Regions from separate parts of the Pseudoalteromonas sp. APC 3893 genome, predicted to be linked through region 3. Evidence: predicted binding sites of a transcription regulator. Region 3 holds the regulator's gene; each other region holds the start of a gene.
The links. The regulator LexA, encoded in region 3, represses DNA repair genes until DNA is damaged. The targets are predictions, from matches to a motif close to TACTGTATNNNNATACAGTA.
Positions count from the first base shown of each region.

Region 1: ruvC (crossover junction endodeoxyribonuclease RuvC) is a predicted target of LexA. The motif match lies at 940-959, and genes of this name have one in related genera.
Region 2: uvrD (DNA helicase II) is a predicted target of LexA. The motif match lies at 2,495-2,514, and genes of this name have one in related genera.
Region 4: QMA12_RS00110 (exonuclease domain-containing protein) is a predicted target of LexA. The motif match lies at 2,483-2,502, and genes of this name have one in related genera.

Region 1 is NZ_JASDCD010000001.1:630,854-634,988, forward strand. Features, by position in the region: gene QMA12_RS02885 (FtsX-like permease family protein) at 1-858, shown strand, start outside; gene ruvC (crossover junction endodeoxyribonuclease RuvC) at 1,007-1,531, shown strand; gene ruvA (Holliday junction branch migration protein RuvA) at 1,534-2,154, shown strand; gene ruvB (Holliday junction branch migration DNA helicase RuvB) at 2,162-3,169, shown strand; gene tolQ (protein TolQ) at 4,062-4,135, shown strand, end outside.
Region 2 is NZ_JASDCD010000023.1:50,994-55,128, forward strand. Features, by position in the region: gene yrfG (GMP/IMP nucleotidase) at 1-150, shown strand, start outside; gene QMA12_RS18730 (dUTP diphosphatase) at 147-770, opposite strand; gene QMA12_RS18735 (peroxiredoxin-like family protein) at 892-1,521, shown strand; gene QMA12_RS18740 (YacL family protein) at 1,561-1,929, opposite strand; gene QMA12_RS18745 (hypothetical protein) at 2,045-2,269, opposite strand; gene uvrD (DNA helicase II) at 2,579-4,135, shown strand, end outside.
Region 3 is NZ_JASDCD010000005.1:67,044-71,178, forward strand. Features, by position in the region: gene QMA12_RS08860 (hypothetical protein) at 35-415, shown strand; gene QMA12_RS08865 (hotdog fold thioesterase) at 412-855, opposite strand; gene QMA12_RS08870 (hypothetical protein) at 968-1,741, shown strand; gene lexA (transcriptional repressor LexA) at 1,836-2,453, shown strand; gene coxB (cytochrome c oxidase subunit II) at 2,864-4,006, shown strand; gene ctaD (cytochrome c oxidase subunit I) at 4,006-4,135, shown strand, end outside.
Region 4 is NZ_JASDCD010000001.1:24,127-28,261, forward strand. Features, by position in the region: gene QMA12_RS00105 (DUF2189 domain-containing protein) at 1-223, opposite strand, end outside; gene QMA12_RS00110 (exonuclease domain-containing protein) at 313-2,463, opposite strand; gene betI (transcriptional regulator BetI) at 2,884-3,474, shown strand; gene betB (betaine-aldehyde dehydrogenase) at 3,476-4,135, shown strand, end outside.

The sequences.
Region 1 (4,135 bases), on a different contig from region 3:
GCCCGCGAAGTCTCACTTGAAGACAACGAGAAAAAAGATGAAGAAGCTCGCTCTGGTATTGGCCGTGAGCTTAATTTAACTTGGCTTGCAACACCGCCGGCCCATAATGAAATTATTGATGGGCAGTGGTTTGCTGATGGTGCGACTGCTGAGGCATCAGTTGAACAATCGATGCTTGATAGGCTTGATATTAAACTCGGAGACACGTTAACGTTTTTAATTGGCGCACAGTCGTTTGACGCGAAAGTAACCAGTGTACGCAAAGTAAACTGGGCGACATTAAAGCCTAATTTCTTTATTATTTTAAGCCCAGATGTTTTAGCCGATTTTCCTGCAACGTATATATCGTCAGTACGTATTGAAGCAGAGCAAAAACAAGATTTTAGTGAGCTTTTACGTACATACCCAACAATTAATGCGATTGATGTTGATAGCTTTGTTAAGCAAATTCGTTCTACCATTTCGCAAGTATCGCTGGCAATAGGCTTTGTATTAGCGATTGTTGTGTTATGCGGTGCTTTGGTTCTTATTTCTCAAGTGCAGGCAAGCCTTGGTGAACGGATGCAAGAAATTGTGATTTTGCGGACATTGGGCGCTAAAGGCCGTTTAATAAAAAATGCCACTTTGTATGAGTTTTTACTGCTTGGTGCTACTGCTGGGTTTGTTGCAGCGCTTATCAGTGACTTAGCATTATTTATTGTACAAAGAGAAATGTTTGAACTAGCAGGTAAATTACACCCGCATATTTGGTTAATTGGTCCTATCGCTGGCGGTGTATTTGTAGCTGCGTTAGGTTATTTAATGATTGCCCGAACTATGCGCAAAAATACACAAGGGTTATTGCGTTCATTGGCTTAAGTCTATAAATAAGCTTTCGAGTTGATTTTTTAAATGCCCGCATTAGCGGGTATTTTTTTGATTTATTTAAAATTAACAGAGCACTGGTAATTTATACAGTGCTCTGGCATTATTGCCATATTAACGATTAATAGGTGTAGGGTAGCGTTTGGCTATTATTTTAGGGATCGATCCCGGCTCTCGTTTAACGGGGTATGGTGTCATTGAACACCAAGGCGCTAAATTTAACTACTTAGGCAGTGGTTGTATCAAATTAGCTGAACACGAGTTTCCTATTCGATTAAAAATGATTTACCAAGGTGTTAGCCAGCTTATCGAGCAGTTTTCGCCAACTACGTTTGCAATTGAAAAAGTATTTATGGCCCATAATCCAGACTCAGCGCTAAAGCTTGGTCAAGCCAGAGGGGCTGCCATTGTGGGGGCATCAATGGCTGAGCTACCTGTGTTTGAGTATTCAGCTAGGCAGATAAAGCAAGCTGTAGTTGGGCACGGCGGGGCTGACAAGTCCCAAGTACAGCAAATGGTTAAAAATATTTTAAAGTTGCCAGGTACTCCTCAAGCTGATGCTGCAGATGCGCTTGCCATCGCAATCTGCCATGCACACTCTGAACAAAATTTAATAAAACTAGCGGGTAGTGCTTCAAAAACCGTTAGAGGAAGATTAAGGAAATAAATATGATCGGTCGCTTAAATGGTGTGTTAGTTGAAAAACAAGCGCCAGAAATACTCATTGAAGTCAGCGGTGTCGGGTATGAAGTAAACATGCCGATGACCTGTTTTTATGATTTACCGAATGTTGGTGAAAATGCCGTTATATATACCCATTTTGTGGTACGAGAAGATGCACAATTATTATTTGGTTTTAATAATAAAATAGAGCGAGCGTTATTTCGTGAACTATTAAAAGCAAATGGGGTAGGACCAAAGCTTGGGCTTGCAATTTTATCCGGTATGTCGGCGCAACAGTTTGTCAGTTGTGTAAACAATGAAGATGCAACCAGCCTAGTAAAACTACCTGGAGTTGGTAAAAAAACCGCAGAACGCCTGGTTCTTGAAATGAAAGACAGGCTAAAAGACTGGGGTAATGACTTATTCACACCATTTAGCGATAATGCAGTTATTGAACCGGTTGCAAACGATACGCTGGTCGCAAATAATGCAGCAGACGATGCGGTATCTGCACTCGTTTCTTTAGGCTATAAACTAGCTCAAGCACAAAAAACAGTTAAAGCTGTTGGTAAACCGGGTATGTCTACAGAGAATCTGATTAAAGAATCTCTAAAATCAATGTTGTGAGTAAACCATGATTGAAGCGGATCGTCTCATAGACGCAAGCGAGCAAAGTAACGAAGATGTTGTTGATCGTGCCATAAGGCCAAAATTACTGGCAGATTACACTGGTCAGCCTCATGTTAAACAGCAAATGGAAATATTTATTGAGGCGGCACGTAGTCGTAGTGAAGCACTCGATCATTTATTAATATTTGGTCCTCCTGGGCTGGGTAAAACAACGTTAGCTAATATTGTAGCCAATGAGCTAAATGTAAATATTAAAACCACCTCTGGCCCTGTACTTGAAAAAGCAGGGGACTTAGCGGCGTTATTAACTAACCTTGAAGAAGGTGATGTGTTGTTTATTGATGAAATACACCGATTAAGCCCACAAGTTGAAGAAATTCTCTATCCCGCGATGGAAGATTACCAACTTGATTTAATGATTGGTGAAGGACCAGCAGCGCGTTCAATAAAATTGGATTTACCAGCATTTACATTAATAGGTGCAACAACGCGTGCAGGCTCTTTAACGTCACCACTACGCGATAGATTCGGTATTGTGCAACGGTTAGAGTTTTATTCAATTGCTGACTTATCAACGATTGTTGGGCGCTCTGCACATTATTTAAATTTAGAAATGTGTGATGACGGTGCAACTGAAATTGCTAAACGCTCCCGTGGCACTCCTCGTATTGCTAATCGGTTATTACGACGTGTACGCGATTACACACAAGTTAAATCAGACGGTACTGTAAACGCGGAAGTTGCAGAGCTGGCCCTTAATATGATTGATGTTGATAAAAGCGGTTTTGATTACATGGATCGTAAATACTTACTCGCCATTATTGAAAAATTTATGGGCGGACCGGTTGGTCTGGATAATCTTGCAGCTGCCATTGGTGAAGAAAAAGAAACGATTGAAGATGTTATTGAGCCATTCTTAATCCAGCAAGGGTTTATTCAACGAACCCCACGAGGGCGTATAGTATCCGATAATGCTTATCACCATTTTGGGTTACTCCCCAAAAAAGATTGATTTTATAATACAGCTTTACGTCAGTAGAGCTGTATTTACTGTAACTTTTGTTTGGTACTTGACCAACTGATTGTCATCTATACAAACCTAAGATGATAATTAAAACTCACCATTAAAAATTCACATGTTGTTAAGCTAGAAACCTCTATCTTATGAACCAAAATTTGCAGGAGCGAGTTTTCTGTGGGCAAAAAAAAACCCGCATAAGCATGCGGGCAAACAACAAGTTGAAGGAAGTAATCCAGAGTATACAGCTTAATTAAATCATGTTTTATCATGAGTGCTTTAAGCGGTGTAATACGAAAAATCAGAATCATATTACGAAGAACTGGGCTTAATAGTGTTAGCTATTACTGCGCTAGCTCGGTATGAGTGAATAATACGTAAAAGCGATGTCTTGTTCAAACTAGAAAAATTTTATTTTCAGATTAAAAAAAGTAATATCAAAATTTTTTAATTTGTTTTATTTTCGCTCAATAAATTCATGAAGGTTATTTATCGCTATGTTATTTAAGGTTTTTAATGCTTTGTGTTTTATTGTTATAGATTAGTTTATTTTTGGCTAGTCTTAGTTCTTTGTTGGTTTTTGATTGTTTATGCACGGATAATGAATAAAGCAGGGGTTTTTATCGGTTTTTTGATATAAATAATCGAATAGTCTGTTGTTATATAATATTGTTGTTTTAACTGTAATCTATTATTTTATGTCGGTTGCACAATAAAGAGGCACTCAGTTGGGTTTTCACCGTTTTTTGCTGCTAATTCGTAGCAACAGCGTTGTCAGTTCACTGCGCAGTGGATACACTAGCCTGAACTATTGGCTATATTATTGGTCATAGTCGCACTTTATAAAAAGTACGACTTTAACAAGAAATTGAATTGGGAGTTTATTGTGGGATCAGGAATTAATTTTGTAGATTTAATCCTCGAAGCAAGTGTATTGGTACAATTAGTGATGTTAGCGTT
Region 2 (4,135 bases), on a different contig from region 3:
TTTATTGATGACAGTTTGAGCGTATTAAACGCTGCAAAAGAATTTGGGATAGGTCATTTGTTAGCGGTTGCCAACCCAGACAGTAAGCAACCACACAATGAAATCAACGACTATTTAAGTATCACCGATTTTAGCAACGTACACCCTTAACCTTTAGGGTAACGTGTCTCAAGGCCTTGATATACTAGCTTAGCAAAGTCTGCTTGCTCAGTATCAAGGCTTTTTACTACTTCAACTAAGTGCTCGTTGTCTTCTTTACCATGCCATACTTTGATATAACTACCATCTTTATAGCCGTGATCTTGACGGAAGAAATTAAGCGTATTTTTACCGACATAACCACGGTATAAATCGTCAATATTCATACCGATTTGTACCATACAACCAGCGAATGCTTCTGCATTAAACACTTTATCGGCAACAGCTGATGCAGCTAGAATTTCAAGGGTTTGTTTGAAGTCATCAGCTGTTTTTGGCGAATTTAGCTGCTTTTCTAGCTGTTTAGCCAACTCTAGATAGCTTGTCTCTCCGTCAATGCGCAGCGATAAACCAAAATGAAAAATATCTACAAGTTCAAGGATTACTTGTTCTGTATCTGGAGTTTGTTTTTTCCACCATTTCCAACCGTAGTGATCTAGCATTTCAGCACATTCAACCCAAATTGCGCGGTTCCACTCAAAACCTTGGCTAAACCATTGCTCATGAACTTTGGTATTCATAGCGTTTTGCATTTCTAGCATCACCACTAGTTTATTTAAATTGGCAGACATGTCTCTTCCAGTTGCTATTTTAATTAACGCTAATAATACAGATAAATTCAGTTTGATGAAATTGTTTATCTTGCTAGCCTGTCTTGTAACCGAACGTTTAAACAATCAATAAGGGAATGAAATGCTAAAACCTATTCTACTCGCTTGTTCCGTACTCATTAGCACAGTTGTATCTGCTGCAACAGCTACAAACATCGCCAATGAAGCTGAAAAAGTCAGCCCACTTATGCCGGGGTTAATGGTTCCTGCTACAACATTAAAAGATAAGGATGGGAACAATGTTGTTTTAAGCAAACGCTTCGCAGAAAAAACAACCGTGCTTATCGTTTACCGTGGCGGCTGGTGCCCGTATTGTTCAAAGCAATTAGCTAGCATTCAAAATATAGAGCAACAAATCGCTGATTTAGGTGCGCAGATTATTGCAGTATCACCTGACAGCCCAGAAAAATTAGCTGAGAGTAAAATAGACTCACCTAATTATCAGCTACTTTCAGACGATAGCCTTACACTAAGCCAAGCGCTTGGCCTTGCATTTTATTTAGACGATAAAACAGCGACTATCTATCGTAACAAACTAGGTGTGAACTTTGTGTCGTTAGATGGCAAAGCTAAGGTAGCACTGCCTGTACCTGCGGTATTTGTAGTAGATAAAAAGGGGCTAGTTAACTTTCAATACGCTAATCCAAACTATAAGGTGCGCTTAACTGAAAACTTACTATTGGCAGCAGTAAAGTCAGTCGCTGAACAATAACCCCCTTTATGATTGACTAGCAGGACCTCTATGCCCTGCTTATCTTCCTGAGGTAAATTCTTGCCAAGAGTTAATTAAATCAACAAAGTCTTCAAAGCCACAGCCACTGCTAAGCCCGTTTTCTTCAAGCATGAGTTCATCATCTTGATAAGCGATTAAATCTTCTGAATCTTGGTGCAATGCATGGGCTTCAAAAATGGCCTCATCTTTATTTAAGATCAAGTCTATTTCTTGGCCTTGTAAGGTAAGCGGCTCATAGCAACTGGCAACTGACGCAATTAAAGCTTGCACCATGGCTATTTTATCTTTGCCGATTTCTTCATTTAACCAACGGCCAATCACGGCATGTTCGCTACTGATTTTAATACGCAGCCCACTGATAGGATCGCGTATAAATTGATATTCCATAACTCTATTCCAGTACTGCTAATACACAAGATTATAACCTAGTAAGATATAAATAACGAAAGTCAGATACAAAAATAGCGCTATAAAGCGCTATTTTTATCTTTCGGTAAACCTACTACCGGTAGGTTCTAAAGCGTGCGGCATCAATGATCGCCCACAAATGAAATATTGCACCTATGATAGGAGGGATTACCAAAAACCATAGCGCATAACCGCCAAAAACAATTATTGCGAAAACAAGAGCTGCCAAAATTCGCCCTTGTACTAGCTGCCCTAGACCTGGAAAAAATATATTACAAATTGCTGCGATTACATTACCGCCTGAACCTTGCTCTGCCATGTTAACCTCAATTATTAATTTGATTTTCTTATTAGATACTTACACACTTCATGCCAATTATTTAATTCATTAATAATCAATACTTTAAAACTATAGTGACAAAAACGACTTATCTTAAATCGTGATTTTTACTAAATATCAGTCAAATTGGCTACAGCAAATATTGTTTATGACACTAGCTTAGCTAAAAAGCCTTATGAATAAAATAAAGAACATTTTAAAATTAACTGTTTATAAAAACAGTATTTTATTTAGCCTAACAAAAACACCTGTTATACTGCCTGCAATATTGATTGAAAAGGCGTGATGATGGACGTTTCAGAATTACTCGATGGCTTAAATGACAAACAACGGGATGCCGTAGCTGCTCCACTGCAAAATATGCTGGTGCTCGCAGGCGCTGGCTCTGGTAAAACTCGAGTATTAGTTCATCGTATTGCGTGGTTAATGCAAGTAGAACAAGCATCTGCTTACAGCGTTTTCGCGGTAACCTTTACCAATAAAGCAGCAAAAGAAATGCGCTCTCGGGTTGAAGAAACACTCGGCGCACCAGTCGGCGGTATGTGGATAGGTACATTCCATGGTTTATCGCATCGCATTTTACGCGCACATCACCGCGAAGCTAATTTACCTGAAGCATTTCAAATCTTGGACTCTGACGACCAACTAAGAATGATCAAACGCTTATTAAAAGCGATGAACATCGATGATAAAAAATGGCCTGCTAAACAATTTGGTTGGTACATCAGCGCGAAAAAAGATGAAGGTCTTCGCCCAAAAGACATTCAAGCTTATGATATTAATGAGCAAATGATGCTTAAGGTTTATACTGCTTACCAAGAGGCTTGCGATCGTGCCGGTTTGGTTGATTTTGCCGAAATTCTGCTCCGCAGTTTTGAAGTCTTAAAAAATAACCCAACCTTACTGCGCCATTATCAGCAGCGCTTTGCCCACATGTTAGTAGACGAATTCCAAGATACCAACACCATTCAATATGCATGGCTTAAGCTACTTGCTGGCGATACCAATAGCATTATGATTGTTGGTGATGATGATCAAAGTATTTATGGTTGGCGTGGTGCAAAAATTGAGAACATCAAACGTTTCTTAACTGATTTTGAAGCCGAAACAATTCGCCTTGAACAAAACTACCGATCAACAGCCACTATTCTTAAAGCATCCAATGCGTTGATTCAAAACAACTCAGACCGTATGGGTAAAAGCTTGTGGACTGATGGCAATGAAGGTGAGCCAATCTCTATCTATGCTGCGTTTAACGAATTAGATGAAGCACGTTTTGTTAGCAGTAAACTACGTAGTTGGCTTAATGCGGGTAATGCATTACAAGATGCGGCTATTTTATATCGTAGTAATGCGCAATCGCGGGTACTTGAAGAAGCCATGTTACAAGAAGGCTTAAAATACCGCATTTATGGCGGTATGCGATTCTTCGAACGTCAAGAGATCAAAGATGCTTTGGCTTATTTACGCCTTGTTGGTAACCGTCAAGATGATGCTGCATTTGAACGTGTCATCAACACCCCTGCCCGTGGTATTGGCGATAAAACCCTAAGCCATATACGAGATTGTGCTCGTGCTGAATCGTTACCTCTTTGGTATGCGGCAAAAGCCGTTGTTGAACAGCAGCACTTATCTGGCCGTGCAGCTAGCGTTGTTAGTAAGTTTGTAGAGCTTGTTGAGCATATAGAAGAAAAAATTGGCGAGCTTACACTCGAAGAGCAAGCCAAGTACGCAATTCAAACATCGGGCTTAATGGCCATGTACCAAGCAGAAAAGGGCGAGAAAGGCCGTGCCCGAGTAGAAAACTTAGAAGAGCTTATTAGCGCGTGTGGTCAGTACGAATTA
Region 3 (4,135 bases):
GTGTATTTAACATGGGTTAAGGGTAAAGCTACAAATGTCGGAAATTCAATTTTTAAACGTAGATCTAGAGCTTGAGTCTAAACAAGATATTAGTGCGCTAGTGGCTGACTTAAAAAAAATTGCCACAGTTTTACATTATGACCACGATGAATATCGTCAATTAGCGCGTGTAGAAGCAAATATTGAGGTATCTACACCGGATAAAGCGATTAACCACTTATGTGAGTTAATAGAATCATGCTCACGTAATGCATTAAAACAGTGGTTGTCGTGTTCTCGGCGTACATTTGATATTGGCTTTGAGTCGGGTACTTCACCGAAATGCTTTAATCAAGCACTGCAAGCAGACACTCTACTTAGAATATCTGCAATTGGTGCGGGTGTTGAAATAACTATTTACCCTATCGAAAGCTAATTTTTACGTTCAACCACTGCTGCGGTCATTCTTGATACGCAGCATAGTTCGTTGCGACTATTTGTTATTTTAATTTCCCATACTGAAGTACGTCTACCTAAATGAATAGGCTTTGCTATTGCGGTTAAAGTTCCATTGCGTGAAGCTTTTAAGTGATTAGCGTTGATTTCTTGGCCTACACAATAGAACTTAGTAAAATCAATCACAAAGTTTGCTGCATAACTGGCAACCGTTTCAGCAAGTACGACATTGGCACCGCCATGTACCATGCCCATAGGATTATGATGTTGAGGTATCGCGGGCATAGTGGCAACTAAGTAGTCATCACCAATTTCGCTAATTTCAATACCCATTGTTTTCATTAATGTGCCTTGGCCGTTAATGCCCTCATCAAGTTGCTTACACTGTTCTAAGGTGATTGGTTGATACCAAATAGTCATGGAATGTCCTTAATTGAAAATTTAAAACCAGTCTACACTTTTGTACACTTTCCTACAGTTAAGATCATCAAAATCGTTAAAATGTACCTAAAATTACATTTTGGACGTAGCAATGAAAAAAATAATAGCGATATTTATTAGCGGCTTAGCTTTTCCAAGTTATGCAGCTATAAACCATCAAGTTGAAGTGGGATTTACAGATTTAAGCGGGTTAGATAAAGCATTTCTAGGCGCGAGGTATCGTTATTTTAATGATGATTTGGACGCCTTATCGGGCCCTCAAGAGTTGAAAAGCCATTTGCATCGAGTGAGTAATGTCGCTATCGGCGGGTTTGCTAATGATAACCTGTATTATATTACCAGTGATGCGACTTATTATTGGCAGCATGGCGTTATTCTGGCGGCTGGTGTACAGCATGTGGATGATGATAGCGGTATTTGGCAATCAGATAGTTCTTTGCTCAATGCATCGATAGGTAATCAAATAAACGATCAATTGCAAATTGGCTTAACTGCTTTTTATAGTCGGGTGGAAGAAACACGTCACTTTTATCCAAGCGAGGAGCTAACTTCGGTTGAGTGGAGTTATGCGCCTTACATTCGCTGGACTAATATCAATAATAATCAAGGCTGGGATATAGAGGCAAAGCAATTGGCAGGGCGGTATCGTTACATCCAAGGCCGAGCAGCGTATTACGTTAATCAAGACTGGTCTGTTGGCGTAGTTGCTAACGTACATGGGCGAGGCGATCGAGATGATAATTATGAGTTGCAAACACAGTATTGGTTTAATGAACATATAGCGTTGAAGTTTGGTTTAGGCTCATCTTTGAAATCTGATGATGGTTTAAATAGCGCTACTTTATTGCTGAGTACCAGATGGTAATCAAGAAGGGTTAAAGCTAGCGAATTTAAAATTTGCGATTTTCAAATAACTGTATATACTCACAGTTAAATGTACTGTATGGAAAACCAGTTGTATGCGCCCATTAACGAATCGTCAAGCTCAAATTCTTGAATTAATCAAAGTGTTTATCAAAGATACTGGCATGCCACCTACGCGTGCTGAAATTGCGCAAACTTTAGGTTTCAAAAGCGCTAATGCTGCCGAAGAGCACTTAAAAGCACTGGCTAAAAAAGGTGTTATTAAAATGAAGCCGGGTGCAAGCCGCGGTATTCAGCTGGTGGAAGAAGATGAGCCAGAGCAGCTCGGATTACCATTAATAGGCCGAGTAGCAGCGGGTGAACCTATCTTGGCGCAACAACATGTTGAAAGCCATTGCCAGATTGACCCTTTAATGTTCAAGCCTGCCGCTGATTTTTTATTGCGTGTACAAGGCATGAGTATGAAAGATATTGGCATTATGGATGGTGATTTACTTGCGGTGCATAAAACCCAAGTTGCTGAAAACGGCCAAGTAGTGGTAGCGCGTGTTGATGATGATGTAACTGTAAAGCGCCTAGAAAAAGCCGGGCGTAAAGTTTTGTTGCACGCCGAAAATGAAGAGTTTTCTGCAATTGAAGTAGACTTAGAGCATGAGTCTTTTAATATTGAAGGGCTTGCAGTCGGTGTGATCCGTAATGCTGATTGGATGTAAACCTATTTTGCACCAAATTGGTGATATTTGGTGCTTTCACTTTTATATTTTTATTTAACTGCTAGTTTTAGCACTTGTCTGTAGCTACTAAAGCTCTATATAAGCTAGATACCTCCTGCTTTTAGCCATTTCTTTCCTCACCTGAATTTAAAATAACGCGCTGATTTTGTATTGTTATTTTTGCACCAAAATAGAATTTTATTTGCACTAAAACTTGCTAATTGTTCATTTTTTAACTAATTGGTTAATACACTGTGTTAACGACTGATCTTTTGGGGCCTTGCTGCAATTTATTGTTGCATGCGAAGAGATTAATTTAACCAGTTACAATAAAAATAACGAATTGGCGCGAAAAAAGCAGTGCCGCCTTTTCGCTTTGCGTTAGCAATAGCATCAAAAGGAGCCGTCACATGGGTAAACTGAGCTCTACCTTGTGCCTTATATTATTTATGCTGCCGCAGCAATTATTGGCAAATAGTCAATTTAATATGCGCGAAGGTGTAACCGATATAAGTAATAATGTTTATCAACTGCACATGACAATATTTATAATTTGTTGTGTGATTGGGGTGATTGTTTTTGCCGTTATGTTTTGGGCTTTAATACATCACCGCAAATCAAAAGGGGCGATACCTGCCCAATTCCATGAAAGCACCAAGGTTGAGATACTTTGGACTGCGATTCCGTTTGTCATTCTAATTGCAATGGCAGTGCCTGCGACAAAAACCTTAATTGCGATGGAGGATGCCAGCAAAGCTGACATTACCATTAAAGTGACAGGTTCTCAGTGGAAGTGGCATTATGAATATATGGGGGAAGACGTTAGTTTTTATTCAATTTTATCAACACCGAACGACCAAATTGCCAACCAAGCCGATAAAACAGATACCTACCTACTCGAAGTTGATAAACCTTTAGTTTTACCAATCAACAAAAAGATTCGCTTTTTAATGACATCGGATGACGTTATTCACTCATGGTGGGTGCCTGATTTTGCAGTTAAAAAAGATGCCAACCCTGGGTTTATAAACGAAACATGGACCAAAATTAACGAAGAAGGTATTTACCGCGGCCAGTGTGCTGAGTTATGCGGTAAAGATCATGGCTTTATGCCTGTGGTGGTTGAAGCGAAGTCTGAGCAAGATTTTGTTAATTGGTTAGCCGATGCCAAGCAAGCTAAACAAAAAGCGGCTGCCGCAGATGCAGCATTGATGGATCAAACCTTATCTAAAGAAGAATTAATGACCTTAGGTGAACAAGTTTATATGGCCAGTTGTGCAGCGTGCCATCAACCTACCGGTATAGGGTTACCTGGCGTCTTCCCGGCGCTTAAAAATAGCCCTGTGGTATTGGGAGATGTTAATGAGCATATTGATGTCGTAGTTCATGGTCGCCCGGGCACTGCAATGCAAGCATTTGTAAAACAACTATCGATAAAGCAACTTGCGGCGGTTGTTACCTATAAGCGTAATGCATGGGGTAATGACACGGGTGATGTGGTTCAACCTAGCCAAATTCAGGCTTTGATTGATGCAACTGCGGAGGCTAAGTAATGAGTAGCATAACAGACGAAAATAATAACGGCGCTGCGCATCACGATGCTGGACATCATCACTGCGCAACTGGGTTTAAGCGTTGGCTGTTTACGACTAACCATAAAGATATCGGGAGCTTATATCTAA
Region 4 (4,135 bases), on a different contig from region 3:
CAGGAAGTATTACAAGGTAAGTGCCGGCATAAACGCCGCTGTAAACAATGGCCAGCGGGATTAATGTAAAAATTAATCCATAAATTAGGCTTAGTATGGGTGCTCGCATCATGTCTTGAAAAGCAAGAGCTAACCAATGAAAAGCTGCAAAAGTGCTTACTTTATTGCACTCTAAACAACGTGCAAACTCAGTGTGTTTATTAAGTGTGTTCGATGACGGCATAAGAGTCTTCCTGTATTAGGCTACTCTTTAGGTTTAGAACACATCACCATTATTTACAAATTTCAACTAACCACTATAGCTCTTTATTGCTAAGCGCTTTGTTGGATAAGTAAAAGTAGTTCGGCGGTGGCGCTAGCATCCGCTAATGCACGGTGGTGGTTAGTTAAGCTTAAGTTAAAGTACTTTGATAAGTTACCAAGCGAATACGACTTAAGCCCTGTAAAGGCTTTGCGCGATTCCACCACAGTACACAGCTTGGGCATTTTAAAGCTAATGCCCGCCATTTCACACTCTTTACGGATAAAGCCGTAATCAAAGTTGACATTGTGGGCGACAAAAATACTGCCTTGTAACTTGCTCACTAAGGTATCGGCAATTTGCTCAAAGCTAGGCGCAGATGCCACCATGGCGTCGGTGATCCCCGTTAACGATACAATAAATTTTGGAATGCGTATTTGTGGGTTAACCAGTGTTGACCAGGTTTCGATAACCTTGCCGTGCTGCATTTTAACCAGGCCAATTTCAGTGATCCTATTGCCGCCTTTTAAACTACCCGTTGTTTCGATATCGACCACACTGTAAATGCGGTTAGGATCATTAACCCAATTCACAGCTGCAATTTGTACGTTAAATCCAGATTGTTTCAGGTTATCGATGGTGGTTAGCTGATTACGCCTGAGTTTATCACCGGGTGCTTTTACCTCTTCAAAATAGACGGTGCCGTCTTTTAAAATCATTAAATCTGGGTAGCCATCTTTTAGTTCTAAAAAGCGCATAGTCATGTTTTTTAAGTGGCTTTTTAGCGCTGTGATAGGGCTATTCAAAATCAGTACTTCAAGTGGTTTTAACAGCTCACTATGCCAACGAAATAAGCCATTTGGTTGCTCAAAATAGCGCGCCGCGTTTTTGCACACATGCTTTAGTAAATCGTCAGGTGTTTGCAGTTGCGTCAGTAGTGTATTGATTTGCTGGTGTTGTAGTTGGTAAAAACTGTTAGTGCGTAATACGTGTGGAAATAAATCAAATTCATTACACGGTGGGTGAGGAGTTTCTACGTAAAGCTCATGCCAAAATACCAGGCCAAATAGACTTTGCCAAAGCGTGTTCTCTGTGTTAAATGCTTGAAAGCCTTGGTTTTCGTAATACTGTGCCACCCCTTGCTCTACATCGCCGCGATAAATCTCATCTATTTCAATTACACACTTTGTATCGGCAAGCATAGTACTTAAGCGAGAGCGGGTTTGTTTATTAAATTTGCGCATTAAGAAGTCATCGGCAAAATAGAGCAGATCATCGGTCACTGGATTTTCGACGATCTCTTCAAGCTTTGCTTTAACCCAGTCTTTATTGCCTTGACGATATTGCTCGCGTATTTGTATTTCTGTGGCTTCGGAGCTGTTTTCACAGGCATTTAAAATACTAAAGCTAATTACTGCATTTACTTTTTTAAGTTGTTGGTAGAGCCTGAGTAATAACTTGTTTTTAAGAGTTATTGCCAGCGTGCCTTGTGCTTGCTGCGCAATTACGTTGTGAGCTAAATCGTGATAGTCGTCATCAGTTTGTGCACTTTTAAATGCTAAGCGAAAGCGGTTTAACGCGTAGTTTGATTTTGCCTCATCTAAAGTATCAAAGCGCGCTAAGCTTTGATTATGGCTTTGTCTTGTTGCTCTAACGCCTAAATCACGCAGTACAAAACTATTTTGATGATTGATATCTCCACTACTTAAGCGGCCGATATATAAAAACTCAAAATACTCGTAAATATCAGCGCGATTATTAATAATAAATTGACTATATACAGGGGTTAAATACTCGAGTTTATTGGTAAAGAAATCGCAGGCTTGTGCTACTAATTGTGCTTTTGTTGCGCTTTTTTTTATATTCACTGCCGCTGTAAACGGCGCTAGTAGCTCAAGTAATGCTGGTTTTGTTAAGTGAGCGAGTAGATGCTGGTAGTCGTTATGGCTTGGGTGTGCAATAAGACCTGCGTTTTTTAACTCATCAATTGCCTGTGTCGGGCTGGGTATTTCATCATAATTAAGCGTATGTATTGCCACTAACAAAGGCTTTCGTGAAAAAATACGCGAGAGCATGCATTGGGCTTGCTCACTTAAGTTATTAACTTTTGTAATAAAATCAATGTGCTTTTGCTCTAACAAGTGTCTGCATTGAGTATTTATAAATGTAAGTAACTCATTAAAATGAGCTAAATAATATTTCGCTGGAAGCTCTTTACGCATCACTTTACCGTTTGCTGATAGCTGTATAAAAAAACAGTATCTATTGTTTGGGTAAAGTAATCAAGTGTTGTTGTTCTGTGCAAGTTGTTTGAGGATGTTGGCCATTACTTGATTATTATATTCATTAAAATTAGACATTGAGTTTCCTTATTCATTTTCTCGTTATATAAAATATTGAATCTTATACTGTGGCACAAAGCTACTACATAACATAGCTAATTTTTGCCGTTTTTACCCAGAAAATCACTCCTTTTCGGTTTTTTTCGCAACTTTTTTCTAAGCCAAGTTATAGAAGTTAATACAGTAACTTAGCGTCACATTGTTGATGTCACTTTAGAACGTTCACAGTTTGTCAACCTTGAATTATCAGTTCACTTACTCTAACCTTTATTTTTATTGAACGTTCAATTAATAAAAATTATGCCTAAAGTTGGAATGGAACCTGTCCGTCGTCAGCAGCTAATTGACGCCACTATTGAGTCGGTTGCTGAGTTTGGCCTACAGGGCACAACTATTAATAGCATTAGTAAAAAAGCAGGCTTGTCTTCGGGTATTATTAGCCACTATTTTGGTGGTAAACAAGGCTTGATAGAAGCGACTGTGCGCTATTTATTATCTAACTTAAAACGTGAGTTAATTAAACGTGTAACTACAACGACAACGCCTGAGCAAAGGTTGATTTTTATCGTTGAGGCAAACTTTGCGCGCTTACAATTGCAAAGCGATACAACAAAAACATGGTTAAGTTTTTGGGCGCAGTCAATGCATGATGCGCAATTACATCGCTTACAAAACGTTAATAGTCGCCGCCTTTTTAGTAACTTAACAAGTTCATTCAAAGCATTGATGAATGATGCAGATGCCAAACTTGCAGCAGAACTATGCGCTGCCATGATTGATGGTTTATGGTTAAGGGCTGTATTGAGTAAGTCTGACGAAGATCAATTTGAACATTGCGAGCAATTAGCCAAAGGCTATGTAAATTCACTTATCAAACAGTATGGAGCTTAATGTGACAACGCCTGTTTATCAAAATTTTATCAACGGTCATTTTTTAAAGAATCAAAGCGGCGAGACTTTCGCGGTTAAAAATCCTGCCACCGATGAAGTAATTTACCATGTAGAAGTCGCTGATGCATTTGTACAAAATGCAGCCACTGAAAGTGCAAAACAAGGTTTTGCAACGTGGTCAGCAATGACGCCTATCGAGCGTAGCCGTATTTTACTAAAAGCCGTTGAATTACTACGCGCACGCAACGATGAGTTAGCAGAAATTGAAGTACTCGATACAGGTAAGCCTTGGCAAGAAGCAGAGTGTGTTGATGTACAAACCGGCGCCGATGTTATTGAATATTTTGCAGGGCTGGCTCCTGCACAAGTTGGTCAACAGCAAATGGTCGGTGAAGATTTTTACTACACGCGCAAAGAGCCTTTAGGAATTTGTGCAGGTATTGGTGCGTGGAACTACCCACTGCAAATAGCATGTTGGAAATCAGGACCTGCGCTTGCTGCAGGTAATGCACTTATTTTTAAACCCTCTGAAGAAACCCCTCTTGGCGCAATTAAACTGGCTGAAATCTTTTTTGAAGCGGGCGTACCTGCAGGCGTGTTCAATGTTGTACAAGGTGCGGCTGAGGTTGGCCAATGGTTAACACAAAGTGATGATATCGAG